Regions from separate parts of the Paenibacillus sp. MT124 genome, predicted to be linked through region 2. Evidence: a T-box and tRNA genes for the amino acid it is inferred to sense, from the RefSeq annotation. Region 2 holds a T-box; the other holds one or more tRNA genes.
The links. The T-box of region 2 lies ahead of ileS (isoleucine--tRNA ligase). A T-box ahead of a tRNA ligase gene usually reads a tRNA of that ligase, here a tRNA-Ile.

Region 1: it encodes a tRNA-Ile, which carries the amino acid that the T-box ahead of ileS (isoleucine--tRNA ligase) is inferred to sense. The anticodon was not compared.

The regions. Positions count from the first base shown of each region.
Region 1 covers NZ_CM179500.1:342,867-350,926, reverse strand. The annotation lists gene AC3RCI_RS01745 (ABC transporter substrate-binding protein) at 1-785, opposite strand, end outside; gene AC3RCI_RS01740 (ABC transporter ATP-binding protein) at 859-1,872, opposite strand; gene AC3RCI_RS01735 (LysR family transcriptional regulator) at 2,276-3,193, shown strand; gene AC3RCI_RS01730 (hypothetical protein) at 3,322-4,179, shown strand; gene AC3RCI_RS01725 (short chain dehydrogenase) at 4,385-4,990, opposite strand; tRNA gene AC3RCI_RS01720 (tRNA-Gly) at 5,170-5,240, opposite strand; tRNA gene AC3RCI_RS01715 (tRNA-Pro) at 5,254-5,327, opposite strand; tRNA gene AC3RCI_RS01710 (tRNA-Arg) at 5,344-5,420, opposite strand; tRNA gene AC3RCI_RS01705 (tRNA-Gly) at 5,430-5,504, opposite strand; tRNA gene AC3RCI_RS01700 (tRNA-Leu) at 5,513-5,600, opposite strand; tRNA gene AC3RCI_RS01695 (tRNA-Lys) at 5,610-5,685, opposite strand; tRNA gene AC3RCI_RS01690 (tRNA-Gln) at 5,695-5,769, opposite strand; tRNA gene AC3RCI_RS01685 (tRNA-His) at 5,779-5,854, opposite strand; tRNA gene AC3RCI_RS01680 (tRNA-Thr) at 5,941-6,016, opposite strand; tRNA gene AC3RCI_RS01675 (tRNA-Asp) at 6,045-6,122, opposite strand; tRNA gene AC3RCI_RS01670 (tRNA-Met) at 6,150-6,223, opposite strand; tRNA gene AC3RCI_RS01665 (tRNA-Val) at 6,241-6,316, opposite strand; tRNA gene AC3RCI_RS01660 (tRNA-Glu) at 6,441-6,512, opposite strand; tRNA gene AC3RCI_RS01655 (tRNA-Ser) at 6,529-6,620, opposite strand; tRNA gene AC3RCI_RS01650 (tRNA-Asn) at 6,624-6,699, opposite strand; tRNA gene AC3RCI_RS01645 (tRNA-Ala) at 6,701-6,776, opposite strand; tRNA gene AC3RCI_RS01640 (tRNA-Ile) at 6,799-6,875, opposite strand; rRNA gene rrf (5S ribosomal RNA) at 6,933-7,049, opposite strand; rRNA gene AC3RCI_RS01630 (23S ribosomal RNA) at 7,123-8,060, opposite strand, start outside.
Region 2 covers NZ_CM179500.1:4,561,713-4,569,772, forward strand. The annotation lists gene ileS (isoleucine--tRNA ligase) at 1-1,353, opposite strand, end outside; T-box leader at 1,431-1,720, opposite strand; gene AC3RCI_RS20645 (DivIVA domain-containing protein) at 1,779-2,288, opposite strand; gene AC3RCI_RS20650 (YlmH family RNA-binding protein) at 2,534-3,316, opposite strand; gene AC3RCI_RS20655 (YggT family protein) at 3,336-3,599, opposite strand; gene AC3RCI_RS20660 (cell division protein SepF) at 3,607-4,074, opposite strand; gene AC3RCI_RS20665 (YggS family pyridoxal phosphate-dependent enzyme) at 4,065-4,766, opposite strand; gene pgeF (peptidoglycan editing factor PgeF) at 4,773-5,672, opposite strand; gene AC3RCI_RS20675 (YlmC/YmxH family sporulation protein) at 5,724-6,116, opposite strand; gene sigG (RNA polymerase sporulation sigma factor SigG) at 6,370-7,152, opposite strand; gene sigE (RNA polymerase sporulation sigma factor SigE) at 7,264-7,986, opposite strand; gene spoIIGA (sigma-E processing peptidase SpoIIGA) at 7,998-8,060, opposite strand, start outside.

The DNA.
Region 1 (8,060 bases), 2.3 Mb from region 2:
AGTGGTTCGCCTTTATCCTTGGAGGAATAGGCCATGTAATCAACACCTGCCGCTACGATGCTTTTGGCTCCCGTAATTACCGGATCAAGAGCTTCCTGGTTCGCACCCGCCATGGCCACACCGTTCGCTTTGTAGCTGTCCAGCAGATCCCACCCTTGGTCACCGTTCACACTCAGGTACCCTGTAATGAAGTCCAGTGCAGAGCCAGACAATGTTGGATCGGGGATATTTACAGCATCTTTCCATGCTGGTGTAGCGAGTTCAGCCCAGCTTGTCGGTGGCGTAGACACCAGCTTGGTGTTGTACACAATTCCAAGTGCTGAAGCACTTGAACTGAAATAGTTACCTTCTGCATCTGACCAGTCCTTGTTCAGCTTGTCGGCATTGGCTGCTTCAGGGTAAGGGAGTGTCAAACCGTCAGCTTTGAGCGCCTGTGCTGAAGGCAAAGAGGCAAGTATCACTACATCGGCTACAGGATTGGATTTCTCTGCCTCCATACGGGCGAGGATTTTACCGGTTGTTCCCTGAAACATCTCTACTTCAATCCCTGTTTTGGCTGTAAACCCGCTCACAATATTATCTGCCAGCTTTTGCGGCCCTGCACTATAGAGTACCAGTTTGCCGCCTGCTGTTTCGGTTGGTTGTGCTGCTGCAGCGCTTCCTTCTCCCGCAGATTGTCCTGCGTTTCCAGCGGTTGAGTTCGTACTGCATCCGAATAAGCTAATGCTCATCACCGCTGTTAACAGCAGCAATGCACTTTTTTTCCGTGTTTTCATTCCCAACATCACATTCCATCTCCCTTGGTTATATGTTTTTTCGAGTAAACTTAAACTTCTTCTCATTTCCTCATTCAAGCATCTAGTTCGCTGCAGCTATAACTTCCCGCTTTGCATCCATGCTATCCTGCCCGTTCATACGGCAGATACGCTCCGGCGAGATATACAGCTGTACATGCTCACCTACGCGGACCCTTCGATCCAGGTAAGTCGTCCATATGCCTAGCCCTTCCATTTGAACCCGGATTTCATAACGCTCCCCTACATAGCTGACACTCAGTACCGTGGCCTGATAACGCAGATCGTCATGACTTGTCCTGTTCCAGGTCACATGCTCCGGCCGTACCATGGACTGATTCGGTGTCAACCAGTTGGATTTGCCGATAAATGAAGCAACAAACGGATCGCTTGGCGATGAGTAGATCGTCTCGGGACTACCTTTTTGCAATATCCGCCCCTTCTCCATGACCACAATCTCATCCGACATCGACATCGCCTCAACCTGATCGTGAGTGACATATAGTGCGGTTAGCCCCATATCCCGAACGAGGGACATCATCTCAATCCGCATTTCTTCCCGCAGTACTGCATCGAGTGCACTAAGCGGTTCATCGAACAGAATTACACCAGGTCTTACGGCTACCGCTCTGGCAAAAGCAACCCGCTGCTGCTGTCCACCTGACAGCTGATGAGGATAACGATCTTCCATGCCTTGCAGGCGAACCATGCCAAGTGCTTCGGTTACCTTCTGCCGTAAATTTGTTTTCTGCTTTCCGGCCCTCAAGCCAAATGCCACATTTTCATATACCGTCATATGCGGCCATAATGCAAAATCCTGAAACACCATGCCCAGATTACGCTTATGGGTGGGTACATCAATCCGCTTGGCAGCTGAGAAGATGCACTGATCACCCGCCACAATCTCTCCCGCATCCGGCTGTTCCAGTCCGGCAAGCATCCGCAGCAAAGTGGTTTTGCCGCAGCCTGATGGACCAAGCAGCGTTGTAAACTGACCATGCTGAAGCGTTAGATCCGTGGGCAATAGTGCAGGCGTGCGATTGAATGATTTTTGAACTCCTGAAATCTCCATTTTCATAAGCATCCCTGCCTGTCTTCTTGTACTGTACTCAGTCTAACTCCCGCTCTCGCGAGTTGTATGTTAGGAATGTAAAAATGAAATTAACTTTTTAGATGAATTCTATTGATGTTCATAGATTAAATCTATATAAGGTGATTCAAATCCATTTTTCATTTGGTTATTTCGATAACAGCACCATCTTCCGATCGCTGTTCGTTTTATCCCCGAATTTCCTTGACCCTTTTCAAAGGGAGACATCAGGGGATCAAGGCGAAGCGTATGCTTCCGAAGTAGCTTTGTTTCAGAAAACTTTTAGCTTCGCTTTTTCAGATTGGTCCTGTACTCTCCGTCTTTATGAAAACAAGCATTAAATCATCTTCCATTATGGAGACCCTGTATAAGGGAGAGGAGTGTGAGTTCGTTGAACCTCATTAAACTGCAAATTGTAGAGCTGATTGACAAGCATCATCACATGACCAGTGTCGCAGAGATTCTGGGAATCAAGCAGCCCACGGTTACGTTTCATATGAAATCACTGGAGGAAGAGATGGGAGTGCGATTATTCGAATCGCGCAGCGGAAAGACGTTCCTAACGGAGGCTGGACAGGCCCTGCTTCATTATTCCGTTAAGATCAATGCCCTGACCCAAGAGGCCCGCCGGGTAGTCAAAGAATACGACAGTCTCTACCGGGGCACGCTTCACATTGGGGCGAGTTATGTACCTGCAACCTATCTGCTGCCTCCGATGTTAAATACATTCTCACAGGAGTTTCCCGGTATTCGTATTGTGTTATCGGTCAAACCATCGCCTGTCATTCGCGAGATGTTAATGCGGCACCAGATCGATCTGGGAGTCATCTCTTCTGAACCGTTTGTCGGTCCAATCCTTCAAGCCGATCCGCTATGCGCAGATGATCTGGTTTTAATTTGTGCTCCTCAGCATGCTCTGGCTAGTAGAGAAGTGCTGGAGCCTGACCACATTTCTCAGATTCCCTTCGCCCTGCATGGGAACGAATCAAGCACTCGCCGTTTGACCAATCATTGGCTGGAACAGCATGCCGTGCGGCTCCGAAGTACGGTAGAGATGGACTCACTCGAGGCAATCAAGCAGTTGGTTCTGCTCGGAGGTCATATTTCATTCATGTCGCGCATGGCCGTACAATGGGAGGAGCAGCATGGCTTGATTCAAGTCCTACCCATTCCCGGGGAACAAGCTCCTAGGCATATATACACGGTACATAATAAGGATCGACACCCTTCGGTTCAAATGAATCGGTTCAAGGAAGTTCTTCAGGAAGGAGTCGCGGGCCCCCCTTCATTTCTTGGCTTGATCCCATAAAAACTCTCATTCGCCATTCATCAAATCTATGCAGGGTTAACGCAATGCTTGTCCAACGTTAATCACTTTCATATACTCAGGCGCTAAAGTGGGTCTGTACATTAATCCAGCCTAGGGAGTGATTGGTTTTGAAAACGTGGAAAAAGGTAACAACCTCATTGATGCTGAGTATCGTCACATTAGGGAGTAGTCTGGCGTTCCAGGCACCTCAGACATCAGCGGCGGCCAATGCCGTACCTGCCTACGAAGTGAAGTTTCTGGCTAAACCGGAACTGGTATTGAACTCGGATGGAACACCTCGCAGTGAAGTTATTCAGTCGTTGTCCCTGGATTCTACACCGAGAAACATCAGCGCTGAGTACTTTGACACCAATGCGCTGAATCTGAACCAAGCGGGATGGGATGTCCGTTTCCGGAAGAAGGATGACAAAAACAACTATGAATTGACCTACAAAAAGCGCTATCCCGTAATTAACGGTGACATTAACGCTGCACTGACCTTGGCTAACCAAGAGGGATTTGATGCATCAGATGATAACTATGAGGCTGAGATCGATTGGGGTTATGGCAAACAAACGCTGAGCTTCTCCAATACCAAAAAGGTGGATACGAAAGCTACAGGCGTGCAGCTCCCTTCCGAGAAGGATGCGCTCGATATGCTGCTGGACAAGCTGCCAGGCAAACTGAAAAACTGGTCTTCTTCCAACTGGGGTAAACAAACGCTCTCACAATCCCGTGCTCATGGCCCTGTAACGTTCCAACGCTATGAAGGAACATGGAATGGACAAGAGCTGTCGTTTGAAGTATGGCCTATTCGTAACGCAGATGGTACAGGTTTCGAGAATCTTGTAGAGGTTTCTTTCAAAACCGAAGATGCTGCAGCCGTATCCGGCCTGCGTACCGAGCTGCTGCAAGTGTTGGAAAGCAACAACTGGCTTATACCTGCCGATGGCTTAAAGACTCAAACGATTTTGGAAAGATACTAATCGTCTGAAATGACAAAGCATAGATATAACCAAAAGGACATTAGCAGGTTTATCCTGTTAATGTCCTTTGTGATTTTTACTTTGGGCGTATCCTAAGTTATATCATCCTATTTTAGCAAGCTTAGTTTTATGGAGATCAACTACATGCTGCCCGCAGTAACTTTCTGACGATTCAACGATTATTTGATCAGCCTACACTGAATATTTAATATACTTTAAAGGTTTGTGCCGTTTCGATGCCCAGCGCACTTTGAATAAACGTATTAGCCACTCGTTCCACAGGTACCGGGTTAAAACCAATGAAAAAGTCTCTATATTTCTCAGCCGACTCTTCAAACAAATTAGGGCTGACCGAATTCAAACGAATACCTCTTGGCATTTCGTAGGCTGCCGCTTTGGCAAACGCATCGATTGCCCCGTTGGCCATAGCACTTGAAGCACCTTGTGCAATAGGATGATCCTTGATAATGCCACTAACCAGTGTGAAACTCCCATTGTCATTGACATAGTGTTGTCCAATCAACACGATGTTGACCTGACCCAGCAATTTGCTCTGTATACTGATCATGTTGTTCTCAGGGGTCAGCTCCTCCAGTTTGGCATAATGTGTCTGCCCAGCTGCGACAATGACGTAATCAACGTTTTGCACAGTTTCAAAAAGAGCCTTAATGCTGTCCGTTGAAGTCATATCGACCTGATAATCACCTGAGCTTCTACCTGCTGTAACCACTTCTACAGACAGCTCATTCAACTTGGCAACAATCGCCTTTCCTAACGTTCCATGTCCTCCAATAACAAGAGCTCTTTTCACAAGATTCCTCCTCTTTAGTTCCTAACCATTTTTACCCAGGGTATACCTCTATCTGCCTATTTAAACAAAATCATTCGGCAAGAGCAAGTTACTAAAGTCAGAATTCATATATGATGAAGTACACATGAGATTATTAATAAATAAAAAAACCTCCTGCACAAGGCAAGAGGCTTCCTGTAAGCGGGTGATGGGAATCGAACCCACGCTATTAGCTTGGAAGGCTAAAGTTCTACCATTGAACTACACCCGCATAATCATAAAAATCGGGATGACACGATTTGAACATGCGACCCCCTGGTCCCAAACCAGGTGCTCTACCAAGCTGAGCTACATCCCGATATTAATGGAAATAATGGCGCGCCCTGAGAGATTCGAACTCCCGGCCTTTTGATTCGTAGTCAAACGCTCTATCCAGCTGAGCTAAGGGCGCATATATGATTGGAGCGGACGACGGGAATCGAACCCGCGACCCTCGCCTTGGCAAGGCGATGCTCTACCGCTGAGCCACGTCCGCAGAATATATGGTGCGGTCGAGAGGACTCGAACCTCCACGGGGGGTTAGCCCACACGGACCTGAACCGTGCGCGTCTGCCAATTCCGCCACGACCGCAAAATATAATGGTGAGTCATGAAGGGCTCGAACCTTCGACACCCTGATTAAAAGTCAGGTGCTCTACCAACTGAGCTAATGACTCTTAATAAAATGGCTGGGGATATAGGATTTGAACCTATGCATGACGGAGTCAAAGTCCGTTGCCTTACCGCTTGGCTAATCCCCAATAAAATCATGGGGCGATCGAGGGGAATTGAACCCCCGAATGCCGGATCCACAAACCGGTGCGTTAACCACTTCGCCACGATCGCCATAATTCAACCTGAGAGTATCTCAGTATTCCCATCCTTGTCTATAATATACATTCTACTATAGATTAAGATGTGAAAGTAATAAATGGTGCCGGCGAGAGGACTTGAACCCCCAACCTACTGATTACAAGTCAGTTGCTCTACCAGTTGAGCTACACCGGCACGGTGTAAAGTGTGGAATGTATTAAAATGGCGGAACCGACGGGATTCGAACCCGCGATCTCCTGCGTGACAGGCAGGCATGTTAGGCCAACTACACCACGGTTCCAGATCACTTTCTGTTAGGAAAGTATAATTGCGGGGGCAGGATTTGAACCTGCGGCCTTCGGGTTATGAGCCCGACGAGCTACCGGGCTGCTCCACCCCGCGTCGTTATAAAAGTTATATGGTGGAGGCTGAGGGGCTCGAACCCCCGACCCTCTGCTTGTAAGGCAGATGCTCTCCCAGCTGAGCTAAGCCTCCATATCTATGACCCGTAGGGGATACTCTCACTTCGCTTGAGACTGCGTAGCAGCTGCTAACGATGGTTATCCTCCGACGAACCTTTGGGATTCTCATCCCCTTGATGCTTTAAAAGGTAAAGCTATGACCCGTAGGGGATTCGAACCCCTGTTACCTCCGTGAAAGGGAGGTGTCTTAACCCCTTGACCAACGGGCCTCACTAAAAAATCTTCTGGCGGAGAGAGAGGGATTCGAACCCTCGAGACGCTTGTGGCGCCTACACGATTTCCAATCGTGCTCCTTCGGCCAACTCGGACACCTCTCCATATGGCTCCCCGAACAGGACTCGAACCTGTGACAACTCGATTAACAGTCGAGTGCTCTACCAACTGAGCTATCAGGGAATGGTGGAGCCAAGCGGGATCGAACCGCTGACCTCCTGCTTGCAAGGCAGGCGCTCTCCCAGCTGAGCTATGGCCCCATGTTTATCTGGTGAATCAATATGGTGGGCCCTGGTGGACTCGAACCACCGACCTCACCCTTATCAGAGGTGCGCTCTAACCAACTGAGCTAAGGGCCCGTATATAAATCCCTTTTTCTCTACGAGGGGGGCAAAAAAAATACCCCAAAGGGAATCGCTTGGCAGCGTCCTACTCTCCCAGGACCCTTCGGTCCAAGTACCATCGGCGCTAGAGGGCTTAACGGTCGTGTTCGGGATGGGTACGTGTGGAACCCCTCCGCCATCGCCACCAAACGATGCTGCTATACTCAGAGATCATTCTCTGAAAACTAGATCCGAAACGAAACTTGCGATCAGAACCTGCAATTTGGATAAGCCCTCGACCGATTAGTACTGGTCAGCTCCATGCATTACTGCACTTCCACCCCCAGCCTATCTACCTCGTCGTCTTCAAGGGGTCTTACATACTGGGAAATCTCATCTTGAGGGGGGCTTCACGCTTAGATGCTTTCAGCGCTTATCCCGTCCGTACATAGCTACCCAGCGGTGCTCCTGGCGGAACAACTGGTACACCAGCGGTACGTCCATCCCGGTCCTCTCGTACTAAGGACAGCTCCTCTCAAATTTCCTACGCCCACGACAGATAGGGACCGAACTGTCTCACGACGTTCTGAACCCAGCTCGCGTACCGCTTTAATGGGCGAACAGCCCAACCCTTGGGACCTACTTCAGCCCCAGGATGCGATGAGCCGACATCGAGGTGCCAAACCTCCCCGTCGATGTGGACTCTTGGGGGAGATAAGCCTGTTATCCCCAGGGTAGCTTTTATCCGTTGAGCGATGGCCCTTCCATGCGGTACCACCGGATCACTAAGCCCGACTTTCGTCCCTGCTCGACTTGTAGGTCTCGCAGTCAAGCTCCCTTATGCCTTTGCACTCTTCGAATGATTTCCAACCATTCTGAGGGAACCTTTGGGCGCCTCCGTTACTCTTTAGGAGGCGACCGCCCCAGTCAAACTGCCCACCTGACACTGTCCCCGTACCCGCTAAGGGCACCAGGTTAGAACCTAGATACGATCAGGGTGGTATCCCAACGGTGCCTCCACACAAGCTGGCGCTCATGCTTCAAAGGCTCCCACCTATCCTGTACAGATCGTACCCAAATTCAATATCAAGCTGCAGTAAAGCTCCATGGGGTCTTTCCGTCTTGTCGCGGGTAACCTGCATCTTCACAGGTATTAAAATTTCACCGGATCTCTCGTTGAGACAGCGCCCAAGTCGTTACGCCATTCGTGCGGGTCAGAAT
Region 2 (8,060 bases):
GTAGCGATCACGGCTGATGTTCCAATCCACCAGATCCTCCAGGAATTTTCCGAAACGTCCTTCACGAACGTGGCCTGGATACCATTCCACTTCACTGTTGTTTGCAATCAGTTGATCCTTGATCGCTGTGGTTTGGATAAACCAGCTGTCCATTGCATAGTAGAGAAGTGGTGTATCACAACGCCAACAGAATGGGTAGCTGTGCTCATATTTCTCTTTGCTGAACAGGCGGCCTTTCTCGGACAGACTTCTCACGATATCAATATCGCAATCCTTAACGAAGCGTCCCGCGAAATCCGTAACCTGTGCCACAAATTTACCTTCAAGGTCCACCATGTTAACAAAACTGATGCCATTCTCGCGGCATACCCGGTAATCGTCCTCACCATGTGCTGGTGCCATGTGTACAATCCCTGTACCACTTGCATCCGTTACAAAGCTCGCACCCAGAATAACGTTTGTTTTTTCAGCCTGCACGTAGTTGAATGGAGGATCATACGTTTTACCAACTAAATCAGAGCCTTTCAGTCCACCAATGACTTCATACTCGCCTTTCGAGTCCTTCATGACTTTTTCCACGAGATTGGTTGCCATGATGTACACTTCTTCGCCCTGGCGTACACGGGAGTAATCCATGTCCGGATTAACCGCGAGTGCAACGTGAGAAGGCAGTGTCCAAGGCGTAGTCGTCCAGGCAAGCACATATTCGCCGCTGTCATCCAGCTTAAATTTGGCTGTGGCACTTAGGTCTTTGACATCCTTGTACCCTTGGGCCACTTCATGGGAACTCAGGGTAGTCTGACAAGATGGACAGTACGGACTCACACGATGTCCACGGTAGAGAAGTCCTTTTTCATGAATCGTGGCAAGGATATTCCATACACTCTCAATGTAATTGTTGTCCAGCGTGATGTACGGGTTATCCATATCCGTCCAGTAAGCAATACCTTCTGTCAGATCACGCCATTGCTGCTCATATTCAAATACGCTCGCTTTACATTCATTGATGAATTTTTCCACACCGTAATCTTCGATCTCCCACTTATGGGAAATGCCGAGCTTCTTCTGTACACCAAGCTCAACAGGCAATCCATGTGTATCCCAGCCAGCTTTACGAACCACACGGTAACCTTTCATCGTATTGTAACGTCCTACAAAGTCCTTAATAACGCGTCCAAGCACGTGACCGATATGCGGCTTGCCGTTTGCCGTCGGCGGTCCTTCATAAAACACGAAATTCGGTTTGCCTTGACGGTTCTCAATTGATTTCTTAAACGTATTTTCCGTTTTCCACTTGTTTAGCATGCGTAGTTCTCTAGCACGTGCTTTTTCTTTGACATCCACTCTTTGCATCATGATCTTCCTTTCAATAATTGGATTGTGGACCGTCCACAATTCACATTTTTGGACACAAAAAAACCCCATCCCTGGAAAGGGACGAGGTTGTGCTCGCGTTACCACCCTAATTCTGTTCATCACAAACCATATCCAATCACATGGGTATGCTTTGTCATTAACAGCACTTGTGCCCCGCTTCACTACAGCAGGGTGCCGATATAACGTTCGGCTTACGGTTTCGCTTACGCACGGCCATTCATCACCGCTTCAGCGTCACTTCTCCGGGGAGATATTCGGCTATAACCCATCCATTGGCTTGCACCAAACGCCAACTCTCTGAGGGATGAGATCATAACGTACTTGAACCCGTCATGGAATCATTATTCATTATGAATATAGTTATAGCCTCTTTAGAGTCAAAAGTCAACCGGGCAGGCAGACTAATAAATTTCCTTCATTTCCCGTTCACGATCACGGACTTCCTGTTCGCGACTCTCCAGTGCTTCCCATCCATCCTGGGACAGCAGTTCGAGCTGTGCTTCAACAAGCGTACGGAAACGGGCCCGGTAGATCGAAGCCTGCTTTTTCAGTTCTTCCACTTCCAAAGCAATCTTGCGAGACTTCGCCAAGGACTCGTTCACGATCCGGTCAGCATTTTTCTCTGCTTCCTTCACAATGAGCTGTGCTTCCTTCTTCGCATTGTTCTTCACATCGTCGGCTGCTTCCTGCGCTATGATAATCGTTTTGCTGAGCGTCTCTTCAATTGTGGCAAAATGATCCAGTTTCTCCTGAACGGACAGCAACTGATTGCTCAGCTCTTTGTTCTCGCGAATGACGCCTTCGTAATCTTTGATGACTTGATCCAGGAATTCATTGACTTCATCCTCGTCATACCCGCGCAAGCGTCGGGAAAATTCCTTGTTATGTATGTCCAGCGGCGTTAATGGCATGCTGTCCACCTCCTGTTAAAGTTCCTTCCCGTTCCGAGAAGGTTTGCAGCACATGGGTATTACCCAAAGGGTCGTATGCAAGATGTCATATAGCAGCTTGAACGACTTGCACTTGCAGAATCGACGTTCTGATTCCAATACAGTTATATCGACTTTGCACTTCAATGTATATCGGAAACAGCGAATGTTTTTTACACCTTTATCTTAAACATTTCGACAAGAAAACGGGTTTTCCTGCAATGCCGCTAAGCAAATTTGCCGATTTTTACACGACAACGTCCCTTTTTGGTCATCCCATCCTGTTCCAGCACCTTGAAACGGCCAAAACCTTGAATGGAGACCACGTCCCCGGCTTTCAGAGCTTTGGACGGATCTTCCTCGACTTTCCAATTTACCCGGCATCGGCCCGCTTTGATGGGAACTAGCACTTTACTGCGACTCAGTCGGTACACATCCGCACAAATTCCGTCCAGACGCAAGGATGCAACAGTGATATCCATCGTCTCCAGTTTGCTCTCCGACCACTTCATCTGATGCAGAGGAAGCAGCTCTGTAAACACATGAACCCGATGTACCTGGTTCAATTGAAGCGATAAAAAAGCGCCGGTCTCCGCTGCCACCACGGTGTGGCATCCGTCATCCAGCACTTGGATATCTCCGATCTTGCCGCGTTTCAGTCCAAGCCCGAGCAAGGCTCCCATGTAGTCCCCGTGCTCCAGCTCTGTAATTTTCTGATCATCTGACGTGATGCTAAGCACCTGCATACCCATATCCTCATCATCGAGATACCGATAATCTGGTGCAATCAGCGCACGTTTGCGTTCAGCTGCCTCGTAGCCTCCGTCCAGACGAATCTGGACGTCATTGCGACGATTGACAAGCGTTTGCAATATAAAGGCCTGTCTTGGGTCAAGAAAGTCCGTTAGCTTCATGTCATGAAGCTTGCCAGCTCGTTCCACCCAATCCGAGGCTTTATCCACGAAGTCACGCTCATCATGGCTAAAATGTTCGTAAATTTCACCACTCATCTATGTTCACCCTACCCTATCAGAAGTAGCTGATGATCGAGAGCAAACCTGATCTCGCCAGTTGAAGAGTAATTAACGCAACGATTGGTGAGATGTCCAGCATGCCGAACAAAGGCGGAATGAAACGTCTGAAAGGACTCAGATAGGGTTCCACCAATTTGGCAAGCCACTCACCAATGACGCTCTCCCGCGCGTTCGGAAGCCACGACATCAATACATATCCAATAATCATGTAGAAATAAATCTCAAACAGGTAAAACACGACGACTTGAAGTTGATACAAAAGCGGCTCACCTCATTCTGTTGTAATCTTGCTCGCTGTCAGCCAGTATTTCCGTAATTGCTCCTTGAATTTCAACGGTATCCGGCGTACAGAGAAAAATGTTGCCGCCAATTTTAGAAATTCCCCCGCCCAGTGCGTAAACTGTGCCACTCAAAAAATCAATGACGCGCAGTGCCTGATCTTGGCGCACCCGCTGCAGGTTCACAACCACTGTACGATGCGAACGAAGGTGGTCTGCAATTTCTTGAGCTTCGTCATAGGAACGCGGTTCATAAAGGACAACTTTAACATTTTTCTGGGAATGAATGCTCACAACATTATTCCCCCTTTGGTTTCTACGTTTATCTAGACTGGAGGTTTCAGCTTCCTGTTGTTCGGATTCAGCCTCCTCTTGTGCAGCCAAACGTTCGCGTTCCACAATCTCTTCCTCTTCTTGAAGACCAAGGAAATTCATGAATTTATTCATTACGCCCATCGTGAATCCTCCTCTTTTCCTACGAGAATTGATCCCAGCCGTACCCATGTTGCCCCTTCTTCAATCGCCACTTCAAAATCATTGGACATTCCCATCGATAGCTGAGTCAATGGTTCCGATGTCAGGGCTTGTCCATTCAAATGATCTCTCAGCTCACGCAGTCCACGAAATACGGGACGCGTAAGCTCCGGATCCTCTTCGTGGGGAGCCATGGTCATCAGACCGACGACCTTCAGGTTGCTGAAGCTGCTGATCTCACGCAGAAATGAACTCGCCTGTTCGGGCTGCAGCCCATATTTGCTCTCTTCACCCGATATATTCACCTGCAAAAATGTTTCCACTTGTGTCCCCAGAGCAGCTGCCTTTTTGTCCAGCTCCTTAGCCAGAGACAAACGATCCAGTGAATGTATGTAGCGGAATTTGCCTATGACGTCTTTTACTTTGTTGGTCTGCAAGTGACCGATAAAATGCCATGTTCCTTGCTGACCAAATGCTTCCCACTTGGCTTGTGCATCCTGCCAGCGGTTCTCTCCAATATGCTCAAGGCCACTTTCCAGCACAGCGCCTGTCGTTTCAAGGGAGACGTACTTCGTGACCGCAATCACATTTACGTCTTCGCGCTGGCGGCTACTGCGCTGGCATGCAGCTTCGATCTTCTGATTTACCTGTTGAATTCGCTCCTCCAATGACACAGAGGGTCACCTCTCTTCCAGCCCAATCCAGCTCGCCATTCTTCCGGTCGTTCCATTTTCCTTGCGATACGAGAAAAACAGTTCCGGGTGGCAGCTTGTACACCACGTTGTACATTCGATATGATCCGGCAATATTCCTGCTTTCATCATAATGTGTCGATTACATTCTTTCAAGTTTAACATCGTCTTTCCATTTCCAGACGAATGATATGCTCGGCCCTGCACAGAGTTGTTGTATTCATCATTACCCGGAGCAGATTCAAACCAAACCCGTACATGCTGCATAACTACCTCATCCACTTCATAACAGCAATCCCCAATGGAAGGGCCTATAGCTGTCCGGATATCCTGTGCCCGGCTACCATATTCCCGTTCCATGGTTTCAACCATTGACTGGGCAATGCCGGCAACAGTCCCTTTCCACCCCGCATGAGCAAGCCCCACGGCTTGTTGCACCGGGTCGTAGAAATATAGCGGAACACAATCCGCATAAAAGGAAGTAAGCAGCACACCAGGTACATTGGTGACCAAGCCATCCGTGTCCTGCAGCGCTGACTGTCGATCCATCAGACCTCTGCCTCGATCCTCAGCTTGTATAACAGCCACATGTTTGCCATGGACCTGTTCACCACATGTCCAGGCGCTTACCGAGAAACCAAGCTTTTCGGCCACCAGACGACGATTTGCCAAAACGTCTGAAGGATCATCGCCAACATGATAAGCGCAGTTTAGAGTGGCATAGGGTTCACTGCCCACCCCTCCCTGTCTTGTGGTAAATCCTGCCGTCATTCGGCTGAACTGTTCTCTCCACGGCTCCACATATAATAACAACGGATCTGGGCTTCCATTCACCACTTGATCTTCAGTCCGTTCAAAAAATGGTTTATTCAGAACAAAGGGTTCCATCTTATCACCTCACAGCTTCCAGTGTACCAAATGAGCCACGTTCTGTCTTGATTATATCGTTCGACGCTGGCTTCGGTCCAATCGTTCCAGGCGTTCAACCCGCTCCATACGGCTGCTTTGCTGTTCATCATACATCTTTGCTTCGCGATCTCGCTCATCATAGCTCGTTTCCCTGACTTCATCCAGTTTAACCAAAATAACGTCCGAACCGATCTTAACAATGTTCCTCCAGGGAATAACCAAGTCTGTTCCGCCCCCGAACAATCCCATGAACCGGCTGTAACCGGGTACCACGATGGCCTCAATTCGTCCCTGCTTGAGATCCAGTTCCAGATCACTAATCTGCCCCAGACGTTTGCCATCCGTGATGTTAATGACATCCTTTGTCTGAAAATCGGAGATCTTCATCCCTCTTTGTGCCGACTCACTTGCGTTTACTTTCATCTGTCGCTCGCCCCCCGCCTAGTCCGCTTATACCGTTCAACGCTTCTATACAATATATGTTTTATAGGCGAAAAATGTCCTGTTTTTCGGGGTATCCCTGAAATAAGTACAGCTTGATTCGAAACTAGGCGTTCTCTTAAAAGCCGCTCATTCGATCGCAGTTCTCTCCAGACCTAATCGTATGTTTTTAAAAATAGAAAAAAGACGACCAACGGATTTCAACCGTTAGATCGCCCTTGTGAATGAAGTGATGTTACGTCTTCACATGTTTCTGCATCTGCTGTATAGCCGATTTTTCCAGACGGGACACCTGAGCTTGGGAAATTCCAATCTCATCGGCAACTTCCATCTGTGTTTTGCCTTCAAAAAACCGCATGGACAGAATCATTTTCTCCCGCTGTCCGAGACGATGCATGGCCTCGCGCAGTGCAATTTCCTCAATCCACGACACATCCTTGTTTTTATCATCACTGATCTGATCCATCACATAGATTGGATCTCCACCATCATGATAAATGGGTTCGAATAGTGATACCGGATCTTGAATGGCATCCAGTGCAAAAACAACATCTTCCTTGGGCACGTTCAATGCTTCGGAAATTTCGAATATGGTCGGTTCACGAGAATTTTTGTTGGTCAAACTGTCGCGCACCTGAAGCGCCTTATATGCGATGTCCCGTAATGATCGGGATACCCGGATCGGGTTATTGTCACGCAGATAACGACGGATCTCACCGATAATCATCGGTACTGCGTACGTTGAAAATTTGACATTCTGGGATAAATCAAAATTATCAATGGCTTTCATCAGGCCGATACAACCAACCTGGAACAGATCATCGACAAACTCCCCCCGATTGTTAAAGCGCTGAATGACACTGAGTACAAGCCGCAGGTTGCCATTCACTAATTTCTCTCTTGCTGAGCGATCATGGTGCTGCTGTAGGGAATGAAACAATTCCCGCATTTCTGTGTTGGTGAGGACAGGCAATTTTGCGGTGTCCACGCCACAAATCTCGACTTTGTTTCGGGTCATCGTGATTTACCTCCCAAGGAGAAACATTAATGTACATTATCTCCGGGGCAGGCTTTTTTATTCGTCCCTGGCATCCTTGCCATTAATACCCATTATACTAAAAGCACAAGATTAGACCATCTTATTAAACTCCTTTCGGAGTCTTTTAATGATTCTTTTTTCCAGACGAGAGATGTAGGATTGGGAGATTCCAAGCAAATCTGCAACATCTTTTTGTGTCTTTTCCTCCCCGTCGGTCAAGCCAAAGCGAAGCTCCATAATCATCCGCTCACGTTCGGTCAATTTTTCCAGGGCCTTGTGCAGAAGCTTCCGATCTACCTGCTCTTCAATATTTCGATAGATTGTATCGTTCTCGGTACCCAGTACATCCGATAATAATAGCTCGTTTCCGTCCCAATCAATGTTGAGTGGTTCATCAAAAGAAACCTCTGTCCGAATTTTGCTGTTACGCCGCAAATACATCAATATTTCATTTTCAATGCATCGCGAGGCATAGGTCGCCAGCTTGATTTTCTTTTCCGGATCAAACGTATTGACAGCCTTGATGAGCCCAATCGCTCCAATGGAAACCAGATCCTCAATGTTAATGCCTGTGTTTTCGAACTTGCGAGCGATGTACACCACCAGGCGAAGGTTTCGTTCAATCAGCATGGCGCGAATTGCTGCATCCCCTGAAGAGAGCTTTTGCAGCAAAAATTCCTCTTCTTCCCGCGTCAGTGGAGGCGGCAGGGCTTCACTGCCCCCAATATAATAGATCTCCTCACTCTTCAAACCAAGCAGAAATAACAGACGGTAATACTGCAGCTGCGCCACCAGTTTCCATTTCACAAGCATGTACGTTCCTCCTATACCACATTCAGCGGCTTTTCTGTTGCTCCCGCAGAGAGAGCCGTAGACTGCGCAGAGGC